Linked DNA regions of Pelagibaculum spongiae. The protein of the gene in region 2 binds, or shares a complex with, the protein of the main gene of each other region. Links are inferred from orthologs where the notes say so. Each region holds a gene or a part of one and is shown on either strand. Other genes may lie near its edges.

Region 1 (7,721 bases), on a different replicon or contig from region 2:
GATCTTGATTTGCAGCTCAATTTAGATTACGGCGCGGTGACTATTCGGCTGGTAGATAACTACCTGTTACAAACCTTGGTGCAACTGCAATATTGGTTGTCAGGTTACCCGATTCAGTTACAAATCCATCAGATTAACCAAGATTGTTATTATGGGTTGCAGTTAATGATTGGCGGTGTCGATAAAAGTGAAATGCCGTTTTGGCTGCATACCTTAATGGATACATTGGTGGTGCAATTACACCAAGGACGATTATCTATTGAACAACAAGGCCGTTATTTAATGATTAGTTGGTTATTTGTTGCAGAACTGCAGCCACAATAAAGCTCGTTGTGGCTGTAATTTTTTCCCTGTCGTCCCCTTCTTTTTACCTTATCCTATAACCTCATTTTTCGTTTGCCTCTGTGCAGGCTGTTTGCTTTATTGTTTTCAACTCTCACTCATCTTAAAACAAACTGTGATTAAAAGGTTTTGTTCAAAATAACAATCATTTAATATGTCAGACCAATTCTGGTTGCTTGGTAGTTCTAACCATTGATTGCGATCTAGCAAGCCCAGTTGCTTTATTTCTAACAAACTCAGGAGTGAGTGATGCATCTTGCCTGCCTAGATCTGGAAGGGGTTCTGATTCCAGAAATTTGGATTGAATTTGCTCGTAAAACTTCGATAGACGAATTATTGCTGACAACTCGTGATGAGCCTGATTATGACAAGTTGATGCAATATCGGCTTTCAATCCTTCGTCAGCATAATCTAAAGGTTCAAGATATTCAGGAAGTGATATCGACGCTTGATCCACTTCCCGGCGCGGCTGAATTTTTAAACCAGCTACGACAAAAGTGGCAGTTAGTGATTCTCTCGGACACCTTTTACCAGTTTGCTATGCCGCTAATGGCAAAGCTGGGATATCCCACTTTGTTATGCCATCAGTTGAAAATTGATAGCCAAGGTATGATTGCGGACTATCAATTACGCCAACGTGATCCCAAACGAATGGCGGTGCATGGTTTCCATGGCATGAATTGCAAAGTAGTTGCCAGCGGTGACTCGTATAACGATACCAGCATGCTACAAGAAGCCGATGCCGGAATTTTATTCTGCCCACCTGAAAAGGTTGTAGCGGAATTCCCGCAATATCCAATCGCTAGAGATTATCAGCAGTTACTTGCTGAGTTTGAAAAGGCTGCTGTAAAACTATAATTTTTGTAGTTTAAGCTGAAGTTGTTTCTAGAGGATGTATTTCTTTAGAAACAATAAAACAGAAAAGGAATTCATGTGATAAGGGAAATATCCATCTCACTTGCAAGTGCTGTGATAATCGGTGTTGCAGGTTACATCTTAGTGGTTAAGGAAAACCAAAAAGATATCGAATAGTTGAAGTTAAGCGTTGTGGAGTTGAAGCAAAAAGTTGAAGCCATGGGATATATTGCGCAATTAAAACAATTGTTGCAAGAAGTTAGAGCTGAAGCGAAAAGCCAGCAATCTGCTTTAGTATCAACAAAATTGTTTATTGCACAGGCACATCCCGATCGAAGCATGGGAGGGCTGGTTAGTAGCTATCGTAAATTAAGGGCGCTTAACGATGAAGAAATTACTGCATTGGCAAGCAGTGTTTCATTTTTAGATGTGTCAAATGACAGGGTATTGCTTTCTGATATGGCCAAAGAAAGTAATCCTGAATTGATAAATATTTTGAAAGAGCACGAAATTGATGAAAATGACTTAAAAAATTATAAGAAGTGGGCCGTGCAGGATGATATTGCAGCACCTGGATTTCATTAAGATATTTTAAGCTGCAAGTTTTCTTGCAGCTATATAGGTTTTTTGACTGCTATTGGAAAAACAATAATGATTTAGTGTGAATATGGGTTAACCACCCATTTTAATTAATTCAGCAACTTCCAATTCGCCATTAATTTGCAAAAAAGGGCATTGTTTGGCGAGTGCTATGGCGGCTTCAATCGATTCTGCTTCGATAACGGTAAATCCGGACATTCGAATTTGACTGCCTGAGCTGACAGTGCCATTGGCTGCAATATGATGGGTGTTTTTAAATGGGTTGGCTGGGCTGATAGCTGCATCACCTAGTGAGACAAGCCAGTTTTTGTATTGCTCGAAATGTTGTTTGGCTAGTACCGGGTCTGTCGGGTGTTCGCCACCAAGGTAGCTGATGATAAATTGCGCCATAGTTGCAAACCTCTTGCAAAGATTGCAATCACTATAGTTCAGTTGGCGCGATTAAATGCAGAACTGGCTGGCTAGTCCCACTCATTTAACTGCTGACGAAAATTATATAAAATCCCCGCCGTAGCACCCCAGATAAACCGTTCCTGCCAAGTTAACGAATAAAATTGACGCAGTTTTCCGTTAAATTCTACGTTGTGGTTTTGGAAATTATCTTGCAGCAAAATCCAGTCGGCGGGCACTTCAAAAGCTTCGGCGACTTCACCTTGGTTGATGGTTAGCGGATGAGGTTCCATTAAGGCAGCAATCGGTGCAATGCTAAAACCGGTGCCAGTAACATATTCGGGCAATCGGCCGAGTAACTTAAGTGATGATTCAGGTACACCAAGTTCTTCTTCCATTTCTCGCAGTGCTGCCGCTTCAGCTGATGCATCTTCATGGTCGATTTTTCCACCGGGAAAACTGATTTGCCCAGGGTGGTGGCGTAGATGCTCACTTCGTTGAGTCAGCAGTATCTGCAAGCCCTGCGGGCGCTGAACAAAAGGGATCAGTACCGCGCTGGGGTTAACCGGTTGTGCGGGGTCGTGATTAGCAAAATCAGACAGGTGCAGGCTGTCTTGTTGTTGGCGACATGCCTGCATAAAGAAGTCGTGTAGCAGTTGAGAAGTGAGTGCTTGGGGAGTCAGCCGGTTCATTACATCGCTTTAAGCAGCCTGGCAATGTTGTCTACCTTATCAAAAGATTCCTGATATTCCTCATCAACTTTTGAATCATAAACAATTCCGCCGCCACCCCACCAGCGAATGGTATCGTCAGAACAGATTGCGGTACGGATAGTAATGCTAGTATCCATCTTACCTGAAAAGTCGATATAACCAATGCTGCCGCAGTATATTGAGCGGCCAATAGCTTCCAGTTCGTTGATGATTTCCATTGAACGCTTCTTCGGTGCGCCGGTGATCGATCCACCAGGGAAAGCATGCTGCAACAACTCAATTGGGCTTTGTTTTGGATCTAGTTTGCCGCGAATGGTGCTAACCAAGTGGTGAACATTGGCAAAACTTTCAATTTCAAATAATCCTGGAACATGAATGCTACCGGGAGTGCAGCTCATTCCAAGATCATTGCGCAATAAATCAACAATCATCAGATTTTCAGCCTGATCTTTCTGGCTGGCCTGTAGTTGCTGTTTGAGCAGTAAATCTTGCTGTGGTGTTTTGCCTCTAGGGCGAGTGCCTTTAATCGGCTTAGTTTCAACCTGCTGCTGGTCAAGCTTGAGGAATCGTTCCGGAGAACAACTGACTAAACTGCCATGCGGCGTACGAATAAAAGCGCTGAAAGGTGCTGGGTTTTTCTTTCTTAACTGCTGATAAGCCGACCAGCTATCGCCAGTAAACTTAGCTTCAAAGGCTTGGGTTAAATTCACTTGATAGCAATCGCCATCTTTGAGATATTTTTTAATTTTTTCAAAGTGGTTTTGGTATTGCTGCTTCGACATTAAATTAGTCGGTTCGCTAGTTAGTTTAAAGTCGGTGTATTTATTGCTGGATTTTTTTAATAGATCATTTTTTATATCTATTAATTGTTGTTCATTAATATGAACACCAGCAGCCATTAATTGGCAGGTTTTATTTTTATGATCGGTAACTAATAACCAGTCATAAAAACCCACCGCCATTTGTGGCATCCAGCTATCGCGATCCTGCTTGGGCTGGTCAATGTGATATCCCCAATAGCCAACCACAGCGCCGTGTAGCGGTGCTGTTTCAGGGCACTGCTGAATTAGCTGTTGTAATTTTTGCCACGGATTTTCTGTACCGGTTTGTTTTATGGGTGCAGTTTCTGGATTCACTTTGCCTTGGCTTAAAGGCCAATGTTTTTCCAGCGTCCAGCCATTCTGGTCAAACCAAAGGGTTTGCCATGGTTGTGCTGCAATAATATCCAAATCACCATCTTGTGAATTTGGCTGGCATGAATCGAGAAAAATTGCCCAGTCATTTTTTGCAAAATGGTCAAACCAACTGGATGCATCTTCCCGGTAAGGCAGTGATAGTCGCAATGTTATTTCCTGCAGTGATCGCGCGACGGATTCTACCTAACCGGCTGCAAGCTGCAACTTCTTGCAATTATATTCGCTGGATTACTGCCATGTACCCAAGTCCCCGAAGGTTTGGTTTAGATATGTTTCATATCGCTCTTTTTTTTAAAGAGTGATTCTGCAAAAGAAAGATGGCTATTCGCTTCAAACAAAACCTACTGAGATGACTGTAACTACTAAGGGTTTAGTCAGGTATTATGTGGCTGTGCCTAAGTTTCTAGCGCTAACTGTACCCTACATCTTGGGGCGATTTGGGTATAGACTGCTAGAGATTTGCTACACCTCGATGTTTTGCCAAAAGTGATTGGTAAACAAAGTTAATTTCAGGTCCCATTTGATACCTGGCTGGAGATAGAAAATGAATTCATTTCAAGCGGTACGAGTAACTTCCGATGATCAGGGAAACTTTGAACAACAAATAGTTAGTCGTGAAATTGATCAACTTCCTGAAGGCGAGTTACTGGTTCGTGTTGGCTGGAGTTCGCTAAATTTTAAAGATGCACTTTCTGGCTTAGGTATTCCTGGTGTAACGCGTAATTACCCGCACACCCCAGGAATTGATGCTGCTGGTGAGGTGGTTTCAGATTCCACTGGAAAATTTAAAGCAGGTGATCAGGTTATAGTTACCGGTTATGACCTTGGTATGAATACCGATGGTGGCTTAAGCCAAATGATCCGTGTTCCTGCTAGCTGGGCGACCCCATTACCACAAGGTTTAAGCACTCGTCAGGCAATGGTTTTAGGTACAGCGGGTTTAACCGCGGGCTTATCTGTTGAGAAATTATTGGCGCATGGTATTCAATCTGGCCGTATTTTAGTGACCGGCGCAACCGGTGGTGTTGGCAGTATTGCAGTGGCGATTTTAGCCAAACTTGGTTTTCAGGTAATCGCAGTAACCGGTAAGGCAGAAAGCGAAGCCTATTTAAAATCAATTGGTGCTAGTGAAGTGATTTCTCGTCAGGAAATTTCTGAGTTACCGGGAAAACCTTTATTGAAACCGCAGTGGGATGGCGCAGTGGATTGTGCTGGTGGTCAAACCTTAACTGCGATTTTGCGTTCATTAGCACCCGGTGGTGCGGTAAGTTGTTGTGGTTTGGTTGATTCGCCGAAATTAGAAATGACGGTTCTGCCATTTATTCTACGTGGTGTTTCTTTATTGGGTGTTGACTCAGTAGAAATTCCACTGGCTGCAAAAGCGACAGTGTGGCAAAAATTTGCAAGTGAATGGATGTTACCGGGATTAAACGACTTGGCAGACGAAATGCCGTTAACAGAAGTACCTGCAATTTTTAATGATATTCTCAAAGGTAAATTGAAAAAAAGAAAGCTGGTTAGAATCGACTAACCAACTTTTTTATACAAACTAGTACCTATTTAGGAACTGGTTTGGCGGTTATTGCATGTGCTGGCCGCCATTGATGGCAATGTTGGATCCGGTAACGAATCCAGCATTGTCATTACATAACCAAGCAATGGTTTCTGCAATTTCTTCTGGCTTACCCAGTCGGCCGACTGGAATGCCCGCAATAATCTGCTCGCGAATTTTCTCTGGAACTGCCATTACCATTTCAGTGGCGATATAGCCTGGAGAAATTGTATTGACGGTAATCCCTTTTGCAGCAACTTCCTGTGCCAGTGCCATGGTGAAGCCATGCATGCCGGCTTTAGCTGCTGAATAATTGGTTTGTCCGAATTGACCTTTTTGACCATTAATTGATGAAATATTAATGACACGGCCAGACTGTCGCTCAACCATTCGATTTATCAAAGGCTGAGTCATGTTGAAAACACTATTGAGGTTAGTGTCGATTACTGCCTGCCAGTTGTCAGAAGACATTTTGGCTAATCGACCATCCTTAGTAATGCCAGCATTGTTGATCAATACGCCGATATCGCCGAAATCACTTTCGACCATCTCAATGCAGGATTGACAACTTTCCAAGCTGGTTACGTCAACGGGTGCAGCATGAACATCCAGTCCTTGTTCTCTGAATTGCTCAGTCCATTGAGCGGCTTGTAGGGGGTCACGGGAAGGGCTGTAGGTTGCGACCACGCGGTAGCCTTGCTGGGCTAGCTTGAGCGTAATAGCTGAACCAATTCCACCCATGCCACCAGTGACAAGAGCGACTACTGTCTTGCTCATTGAATACTCCTTGTTTTCATATCCGGCTTACTTCCTGTGCCGGGTTAACTGCTGAATGCAGTAGCTACATTTATACGGATGGCTAAGCTTGCTTTCAAGAACTTGGGCGTGAAATATTTATTTCAATTGCAACTTTTTTAAGCCAAATGTAGCGATGGGTTACTGGTTGTTTTGTGCAAGGGAAATAATGATGTCCAAACCACTTCAAAATGTGAATTTCAGGATCTCAGAGCGAACTATGCATTTGAGGTGGCTTGGGTATAGCAACCAATCGAGAAGCCTTAGAATAAATGCATATTTTGTGCTCTTTTGATATGGGCCCTTGACGGGTGTTATGAAAAAGTCCCAAATGCCCAGCATTAGACAGAAATTCTAGCCGTAGCGACTGTGCCGACACCTGTTAAGCAGTGTTTCAGGAGATGAAATTGAGTATTGAGTCAAATCCGGATATTCCATTAGGAAAAACCAGTGAGTATCCGCAAAGCTATGATCCAGATTTACTGTTTCCAATCCCGCGATTGGGCAAGCGTCTGGAACTGGGCATTGACCAAAACCAATTACCTTTCTTTGGGGTCGATATATGGAATGCTTGGGAAGTCTCTTGGCTCAATCTGAAAGGCAAGCCTTGCGTAGCGATTGGTCAGATTCACTTTCCAGCAGAATCAGAATTTTTGGTCGAGTCCAAATCACTTAAGTTGTATTTCAACTCGTTAAACCAGCATCGACTGTCTTCGGTTGATGCGTTAGAAAAACTGGTTGCCGCAGATTTAACTCATGCAGTTGGTGTGCCGGTGGTAGTCACTATGAGTCATCCAGATCGCTATGAAAATTGCCAAGCGCCAATGGGGCAATGTATTGATGAATTGGATGTTGAAATTGACAACTATAGTTATCAGCCAGAACTACTAAAGCTGCTAGAGGACGGTGAAGTCCGTCATCAGCTTTTATATAGCCATTTATTAAAATCCAATTGCTTAGTTACCGGTCAGCCGGATTGGGGCAGTGTTTGGATTGAATACAGTGGTCAGGAGATTGACCAAGAAGCGCTGCTGAAATATTTGATCTCTTTTAGAAATCATAATGAGTTTCATGAGCAGTGTGTCGAGCGTATTTTCACTGACATTAAGCGCTTTTGTAACCCGCAGCGTTTAACGGTATGGGCGCGTTATGTGCGCCGTGGTGGTTTGGACATTAATCCGTATCGTTCAAATTGTCAGAGAGAATTTGTATTTGAGCGGGATTTCCGTCAATAACCAATAGCGGCTCAAAAGCAGGCGCTTTCGAATAATTTATAGC
Region 2 (7,620 bases):
TAAAAACTTGAACCTGGCTGCAATAAAAACTGTAACTCTTCCGAGGTAGACTCTCGTCGTAACACTTCATTTCTATGCGGGTAGCGACCAAATTGTTCAACGATTTTCTGGTGGCGAATTGCATAATCCAAATGAGATTGCATCAGCTGATTCATCTCATCTGGTGCTTCTGATAACAGCTTTTGAAATAATTCGACAGATAATTTTTGATCGGAAAGACTTTCAGAATGCATCAACGGCATATAAAAGAATACCCGCTCAACCCAATTTAAATCCTGGTCATGCTGCTGTTGTAAACCCTGCTTACATAGCATTAATGCCAGATGATCTTGAGCAAAACTCTTAGATTGATCACGCCATATATTACGAGAAAATTGGTCGAGTAAAATAATCAGCGCCAGTCGAGAGCCCGCTTGTTTTTCCCAATCGCTCAATTCACCAGTGGCTGCCAATTCAACCATTAGCTGAAATTTTTCAGCTATCAGTAGATCAGTTTCATCACCTTTTCCCCACCAAAGTTTGCTTTGTGACTTAGCCAGCTCTAATAAATTACTCTGCTCACCAAACCAGAACTTCAACACTTCCTGAGAAGGTCTCACTATTTTTCTCCAGCCAATCCATTACATAACTGCTAAGACTAACAGCAAAAACTAATCATAACGACCAATTTGAGCATATATCCTTTTATTCTAGACAGCTTAGTGGCGCATCGATTGGTACTAGATCACAGTTTAATCGAGCTCTAGTTCACCTGATTGTTTTCCAGAAAGCGCTGTTATGAACCTCTGGCGCATCAGCATCCGTACCAAACAAAGATACGTGCTCATTTGAATGTTAAAGCGCTTAAAAAAGAAGACTATAGATAAACAAACGCCCATAAAAAAGCCGAACATTGCAGTTCGGCTTTTTAAACAAAAACAACAGTCAGCTGAATAACTCTGCCAATTTATCACCAGGCTCATTGGCACGCATAAAGGCTTCGCCAACTAAGAATGCGTTGACATTATGCGAGCGCATTAAAGCAACATCATTCACGGTATGAATTGCTGATTCGGTGACTACCAGTCGCTCATCACCAATTCGATCGAGCAGATTAATCGTGGTATCCAACGTGGTTTCAAAGTTACGCAAGTTACGGTTATTTATTCCGATTAAGCGGTTATTCAACTTGAGCGCCCGCTCCAGTTCAGCGCCGTCATGCACTTCAATTAATACATCCATTCCCAAAGACAGTGCCTGAGCATGTAAATCAGCCATCCGGCCATCTTCCAGCGCAGCAACAATTAATAAAATAGCATCTGCGCCTATCGCTCGAGCTTCAGCCACCTGATAAGGGTCGACAATGAAGTCTTTGCGAATCACCGGTAAATCACAAGCCGCTCTGGCGGCCTTTAAAAATTCTTCACCGCCCTGAAAGAAATCCCTATCAGTTAATACCGACAAACAAGCTGCACCACCCTTTTGATAGCTTCTTGCAATATCAGCTGGACGAAAATCTTCTCGCAACAAGCCTTTGCTCGGAGATGCCCGTTTGATTTCAGCAATTACTGCAGAATTTCCTGCCGCAATTTTTTGTTCCATTGCCTGGGTAAAGCCACGAGGTAAATCAGCCGCGGCGGCCAATTGCTCTTGTTCAGCAATCGAACAAACCAGTGAACGTTCGGCAATTTCTTCAAATTTACGAGCGATGATTTTTTTTAATACATCTGGCGTATTTGCAGCAATATTCATTTTCGACTCTCAATCTTTTAATGCATTCACTAGCTGATGAAAATTCAGTGCGCCAAAACCCAACTAGCAAAACTCAACTAGTTAGAAAAGCACTGACTAAATGCAGCGAGTTCACCAATTTTTTCACCTGCCAGACCCGATGCAATCACATCCTCTGCGATGGTAATACCTTCAGCTAGATTCTCGGCAATCCCGGCAACATAGATTGCAGCACCGGCATTTAAAACAATAATGTCTGCTGCTTTACGACTATGCTCGCCCTTGCGCTTGCCTAATGCATCTTTAATCAGTTTTAACGATTCTGCGGCAGAATCTACTTCCAGACCAATCAATGATTCACTATCAATACCAAAATCTTCTGGGCGGATAACATATTCGCTGATTTCTCCATTTTTTAATTCAGCAACATGGGTTTTGGATGCAATAGAAATTTCATCCAGCCCGTCTTGAGCATGAACCACCATCACATGCTCACTACCCAATCGCTGCAGTACTTCCGCCATTGGCCGACATAGTTTTTCGGTGAAGACCCCGACCACCTGACGCTTAACACCCGCTGGATTGGTCATCGGACCGAGGATATTAAAAATAGTACGTTGACCCAGCTCTTTGCGCGGACCAATGCAATGTTTCATTGCGCCGTGGTGGGCGGGTGCGAACATAAAACCTAAACCAATCTCTTCGATACATTTGGCTACTTGTTCAGGACTAATCGACAAATTAATCCCCGCCGCTTCCAAGACATCGGCACTACCAGTGGAGCTAGAAACAGAACGGTTGCCATGCTTGGCAACCTTGCCTCCTGCCGCTGCCACAACAAAAGCACCGGCAGTTGAAACATTAAACAAGTTAGCACCATCACCACCGGTACCGCAGGTATCTACTGCGCCATCAACCACTGCAACCTTTGAAGCCAATTCACGCATCACACCCGCAGCGGCTGTAATTTCATCAATACTTTCGCCTTTCATGCGTAAGGCGAGTAAAAAACCACCAATCTGAGCATCGGTCGCGCCACCGGTCATTATCTGACGCATTACCTGAGCCATTTCCTCGCGGGTCAGATCGATATGATCCAGCACCCGACCGAGCGCTTGTTGAATCGTGATCGCTTGAGCAGTCATGGAGCACCTTTTATAACTTTGTTTGATTTTAATTCTGAAAACTTAAACCTTTCCAAGACTAGTTATTTTGCATCATCAAGGAAGTTCTTTAACAGGTCATGTCCATGCTCAGAGAGAATAGATTCCGGGTGATATTGCACCCCCTGAATATCATATTCCTTGTGTCTCAAACCCATGATCTCATCCATTTCACCCGTTTCATTCTCAGTCCAAGCGGTTATTTCCAAACAATCAGGCAAGCTGTTTTTATCCACCACCAGCGAATGATATCGGGTTGCGGTATAAGGGTTGCCCAAGCTATTGAAAATGCCTTTATCGGAATGAAAGATTGGCGATGTTTTTCCATGCATCACTTGCTTAGCATGAATTACGTCACCACCAAAAGCTTGGCCGAGGCTTTGGTGGCCAAGGCAAACACCAAGAATTGGGATTTTTCCAGCGAAGTGTTTGATTGCTGCTACCGATACGCCCGCTTCATTCGGAGTACATGGGCCGGGGGAAACAACTAGGTGACTGGGCGACAACGCTTCAATCTGTTCAATAGTAATTTGGTCATTACGAAATACTTTAACCTCAGCCCCAAGCTCACCGAAGTACTGCACAAGGTTATAGGTAAAAGAATCGTAGTTATCGATCATCAGCAGCATAAGTAACTACATCCATTGCAACCGGCTGCAACATTTCCTGCATTCAGGTGTTGAACCTAGCCGGTGGGGTGAATCTATCAAAAAGTTAATGGGCAAAAGACTAACATACTTTCCTGCTTTGGCTGCATTGCCATTCAGCGAGCAAACGCCTACCCTGAGCGAGTTTCAAGGCCAATGAACATACAGGCTTGTGTTCAACCTCGTTATATCATCTAACGATGAGTCGCTGCCTAGTACTCGCTCGTTTACACTAGCCAAACAGTTGACTCGCCGACAAGCATCCAGTTCAAAATACGTTATCAGCAGGCCACCTTATTTGATGCAATTTTTTACAAGATGCAATCAATGGCCCTGTTTATGCTTTGGTGAACTTCTTATTTAGATTTGAAGCCGACTCGTTATCTACACAGTTTTGGAATTTTTCAACAAGATTCACTCTGCTAAAACAAAAACCACTTGGAGGTCTCAACTAACTCATCATGAACGCCAAGCTAGATCTGACAGATTCAGATATGACTCATTCTGATCGTTATAAAATGTCTGCTGGCATGGCCAACACTCGACCTGAAAAGCACCCACCATTCCACTTGGCTTCATCTACATCTAACAGCAGTAATAGCGACTCAAGTAATATCCATAAGCCTGGGCTGGAATTCTCCAAAGCCAATCTAAGCGATTTTAGTTTTGGCAAGCACGTCCATTTGGATTACCACATCGGCGTGGTCTCGCAAGGGGTGCAATTATTTTCATCCCGTAAAGGCATTGAACCATTAGCACCGGGCCGCATTGCATTGTTAAACCCAGATGTGGTGCATGATGGCGCTGCTCAATCGTCCGATGGTTATTCACTGCATGTAATTCGGTTAGAACCACAAACCTTGCAATCATTGATGGAAGATTTAACCGATAAATTTCAACTGCAATATTTGCCTGACACTATTATTGACGACCCAAAACTTTACCGTCAGCTACTACAACTTCACCATTACTCACAGAAGCCTTCAAGCTCACAACATCCTTCTCAGCAAGCCGAACCTTTGGCGTGGCAAGCATGTTGGCTAGAAACAATGGCCAGTTTGTTCCAGCAATATTCCCATTTGCAGCCAAAAACTAATTTTATTAAAAATGGACGGGGGTTATCACTTAAACAGAAAAGCTATCTTCATGACTATTTACTGGCCGATCTAAGTGCCAAACATAAGCTGGAAGATCTTTCTGCATTGTTTGGAATTAGCAGCTTTCAATTCCTGCGCCGCTTTCAAGCGAGCTGCGGCATGACACCCCATGCTTACTTAATGTCATTGCGAATCGATTTTTCTCGACGCCTACTCAGGCAAGGCGGCAAACCAGCCGCTGTTGCAGCAGCCGTTGGGTTTTATGATCAAAGCCATTTCGTACACGCCTTTCGCAAAGCTAATGGAATGACGCCTTCGGCTTATTGTAAGCAGTTATGAAAAACGAAATTAATCATCAAGGCTAATAGGGGGGATTCGTGCCTTCCAACTTTTATTAGCAAACTTCATAACACCTAACTCATCAAGTAAAAATGCAGCCCTTCCCTTTCCCGGTGTAATGTTAGCACCTGTCGGATCGTTCAAAAAAGCCACCTCTTTAGGTAACTCTAAAAAACGACTAAAATCACATAAAATGTCTGGACTATTTTTTTTTAAATACATAGAAATATTCACACAAACTCTTTCATAATCAATAGAACTATAATAACCTAAGTTTAAAAATGCGGAAATAGAAGGTGAAATATTTGTTGCTATCCTTGCACACCCTTGATCATCATTAAAATAATCTTTTTTACCAAAAAAATCTGATTGCCTTTGCCTATAAAAAAAGCCTCGCGGCCCATATTCATCTAAATTAGAAATATTAAAATAAATACACACCAATACTAACCGAACCCAACGATGATCAGAACGCCCGACGTAAATAGCAGTGTTTTCTAATGACTCACAAAAATTCCAACAATCTTTTTCAAATGCACCTTCAATTTTTTTATTGACACTAATCAAAAAATCTGACGATACATTTTTTGACACGGTCATTTGCCTGCAAGACTGCATCAATCTTAAGCTCGAAGCTGAAGGCGAAAAGCTTAAAGAATACCGACCTGTAATGTCGTGATTCCTCTCAAATTCAAAATCTAAATATAAGCCACCATAGAGATAAAGCACCATCATTCTTAGAATATCTGTCGCAGTTGCATATTGTTTTCTTAAAATAAAAACTCGTGCGGCAGATATCAAAGAATGCGACACTAAGGGGCTTTTTGTAAAGCTAAACTTAAATTCTTCAAAAAGTGATTCCAAATCGTATATTAAAAAGTATTTAGCTATATATTTCGGTATTTCAAACGCCAATAATTTTCTATCAGCCCAAATCACAAATTTAACATCTCTAGATATAGTTTCATTGGTTTCAAAGCTACGCCATATTTTACTAATTGCTAAATCAGACATTAATACTTCAGTGATGCGATTTAACGACACTTCTTTTCCTAACCAAATACGATGAATGATGGCAACTCCGCTAGTATGTTTAATTGAAGCTTCTACTTCATCTCTTTTGTTTTTACTTTCAATCGCGATATCATTAATTATTTGATGAATCTTTTTGTGCGCCATCATGATGTTTTTTAAAAAAATCTCACCCAATATTGACATAAGGTTTTGGCCAAAATCACTCAAATACGTTGTTTTAATCTCATTCCAGCCATGATGAAAATGGTATGACCTACAATCAAAACAGGCCAACATCGCAAAATCGATAGAACTAATAAAAAAAACACCGCAATTTTGGCTTAAATAATTGTTTTTATCTAATAGCATGAGAATTTGTTGAGGGATCAACTCTAGACCCTCTCCCATCTTAGATAAATCAGGAAAAGCCGCGCCATCAAATTGCCCAGAAAAACGCTTCGCTTCCAAACTGATTCTTTCTAGCAGCATCGTATCAACCACTCACCCATGTCAGTAACAAAAGCATAGACTCAGCCTTATTGCATTGCCTAGCACTAACTTACCGTTACTACTAGCAAACGATTGCAGCTGATTCTAGAGACAGTGGCCCTGCAATTTTCTACAAGAAAACCACCCTCGATTACGAGATAATCACTTTAATCTGCTGTAACTGAATGCCTACTAATGAACCTGACCCAACAACTGATCGCCCTTGGTATTTTCCACTGGCTGATACTCATGTCTCCCGGCCCAGATTTTCTGATGATGCTGCGGATTGCACTGGCGCATCGCTTAAAAGTGGCCTTTGCATTAGCCGGCGGAATCGCCAGCGCCATCGTATTTCATACCTCTCTAGTGGTTTATGCCGGCCAACCTTTGCTAGAGGTCCTGCCATTTTTACAAAGCTGGCTGCCATGGCTGTGCGGCGGTTATCTGCTGTGGATCGCTGCTTCTGGATGGATCGGTTTAAACAAAACCCGCCAGCTAGCGACTCAAACAAATTTAAAAGCAGAGAAGCCGATTGATATCAGTCCACGCCAAGCATTTAACCAAGGGCTTTTGTGCAACCTGCTAAACCCCAAAGCCTATTTATATTTTATCAGTTTGTTAACCGGTGCTTTAGCAGGCAATGGCACAACCCCCGACTGGTTCAAGGCGGCTCTAGTGGCTGAATTTTCTTTGCTGGCTTTAATATGGTTTTGCTTATTGGCCGCAATGCTTCGTTTGCCTTGGTTACAAACAAAATTGAAAAACAGCACGCAGGCACTCGAGCGAATTACCCTAGCGCTGCTGGGTGGTTTTGGTGTGTTTCTGATTACTGGCGCAGCTCAAGCCTTGGTTCAGTAATTGCTATAAAATCGAGATACTTCTGATCGATTAAAATCCTTTTTAACCGGCTAAATCCACCTAGCGAGTAGACTATGCAAGCTGCAACAGGTTATGAAACCGGGGATGTTCGCCCGCCTAATGAATCTAAGAGTTTAATGCTGCGATTGACCCGTGGTTGCTCGTGGAACCGCTGTAAATTCTGTTCTCTTTATCAGCAACAACCTTTCAGCATTCGACCGATCGAAGAAGTCATTGCCGATATCGATCAATTACATATTTCCGTAAAGCAAATCGAAGCCGTCTATTTAGCAAACGATAGTA

Evidence for each region. The genes of interacting proteins can lie anywhere in the genome.
Region 1: the proteins of DC094_RS04175 (region 2) and pabB are in contact, whole or in part, in a solved structure (PDB 8RP0), measured with the Escherichia coli proteins. The link is inferred for Pelagibaculum spongiae from one-to-one orthologs.

Annotation. Positions count from the first base shown.
Region 1 is NZ_QDDL01000003.1:136,218-143,938, reverse strand. What follows is about bases 2,062-5,003. They hold pabB (aminodeoxychorismate synthase component I), read right to left. Parts: upstream 4,244-5,003; coding sequence 2,879-4,243; downstream 2,062-2,878. Other genes in these bases: DC094_RS09535 (YhdH/YhfP family quinone oxidoreductase), read left to right, coding at 4,641-5,003; DC094_RS09545 (CoA pyrophosphatase), read right to left, coding at 2,259-2,879; DC094_RS09550 (YciI family protein), read right to left, coding at 2,062-2,187. In the rest of the region: DC094_RS09565 (PAS domain-containing protein), read left to right, coding at 1-324; bifunctional phosphoserine phosphatase/homoserine phosphotransferase ThrH, read left to right, coding at 592-1,200; DC094_RS09555 (hypothetical protein), read left to right, coding at 1,375-1,782; more of DC094_RS09550, read right to left, coding at 1,870-2,061; more of DC094_RS09535, read left to right, coding at 5,004-5,627; phbB (acetoacetyl-CoA reductase), read right to left, coding at 5,676-6,425; NADPH-dependent 7-cyano-7-deazaguanine reductase QueF, read left to right, coding at 6,851-7,678. UniProt on the Escherichia coli protein: Part of a heterodimeric complex that catalyzes the two-step biosynthesis of 4-amino-4-deoxychorismate (ADC), a precursor of p-aminobenzoate (PABA) and tetrahydrofolate.
Region 2 is NZ_QDDL01000001.1:972,661-980,280, forward strand. The notes cover bases 1,711-4,551. They hold DC094_RS04175 (anthranilate synthase component II), read right to left. Parts: upstream 3,503-4,551; coding sequence 2,918-3,502; downstream 1,711-2,917. Other genes in these bases: trpC (indole-3-glycerol phosphate synthase TrpC), read right to left, coding at 1,711-1,731; trpD (anthranilate phosphoribosyltransferase), read right to left, coding at 1,809-2,855; DC094_RS04180 (AraC family transcriptional regulator), read left to right, coding at 3,982-4,551. Also shown: DC094_RS04160 (DUF924 family protein), read right to left, coding at 1-599; more of trpC, read right to left, coding at 925-1,710; more of DC094_RS04180, read left to right, coding at 4,552-4,956; DC094_RS04185 (glycosyltransferase), read right to left, coding at 4,966-6,459; DC094_RS04190 (LysE family translocator), read left to right, coding at 6,655-7,317; DC094_RS04195 (radical SAM protein), read left to right, coding at 7,392-7,620. UniProt on the Escherichia coli protein: Part of a heterodimeric complex that catalyzes the two-step biosynthesis of 4-amino-4-deoxychorismate (ADC), a precursor of p-aminobenzoate (PABA) and tetrahydrofolate.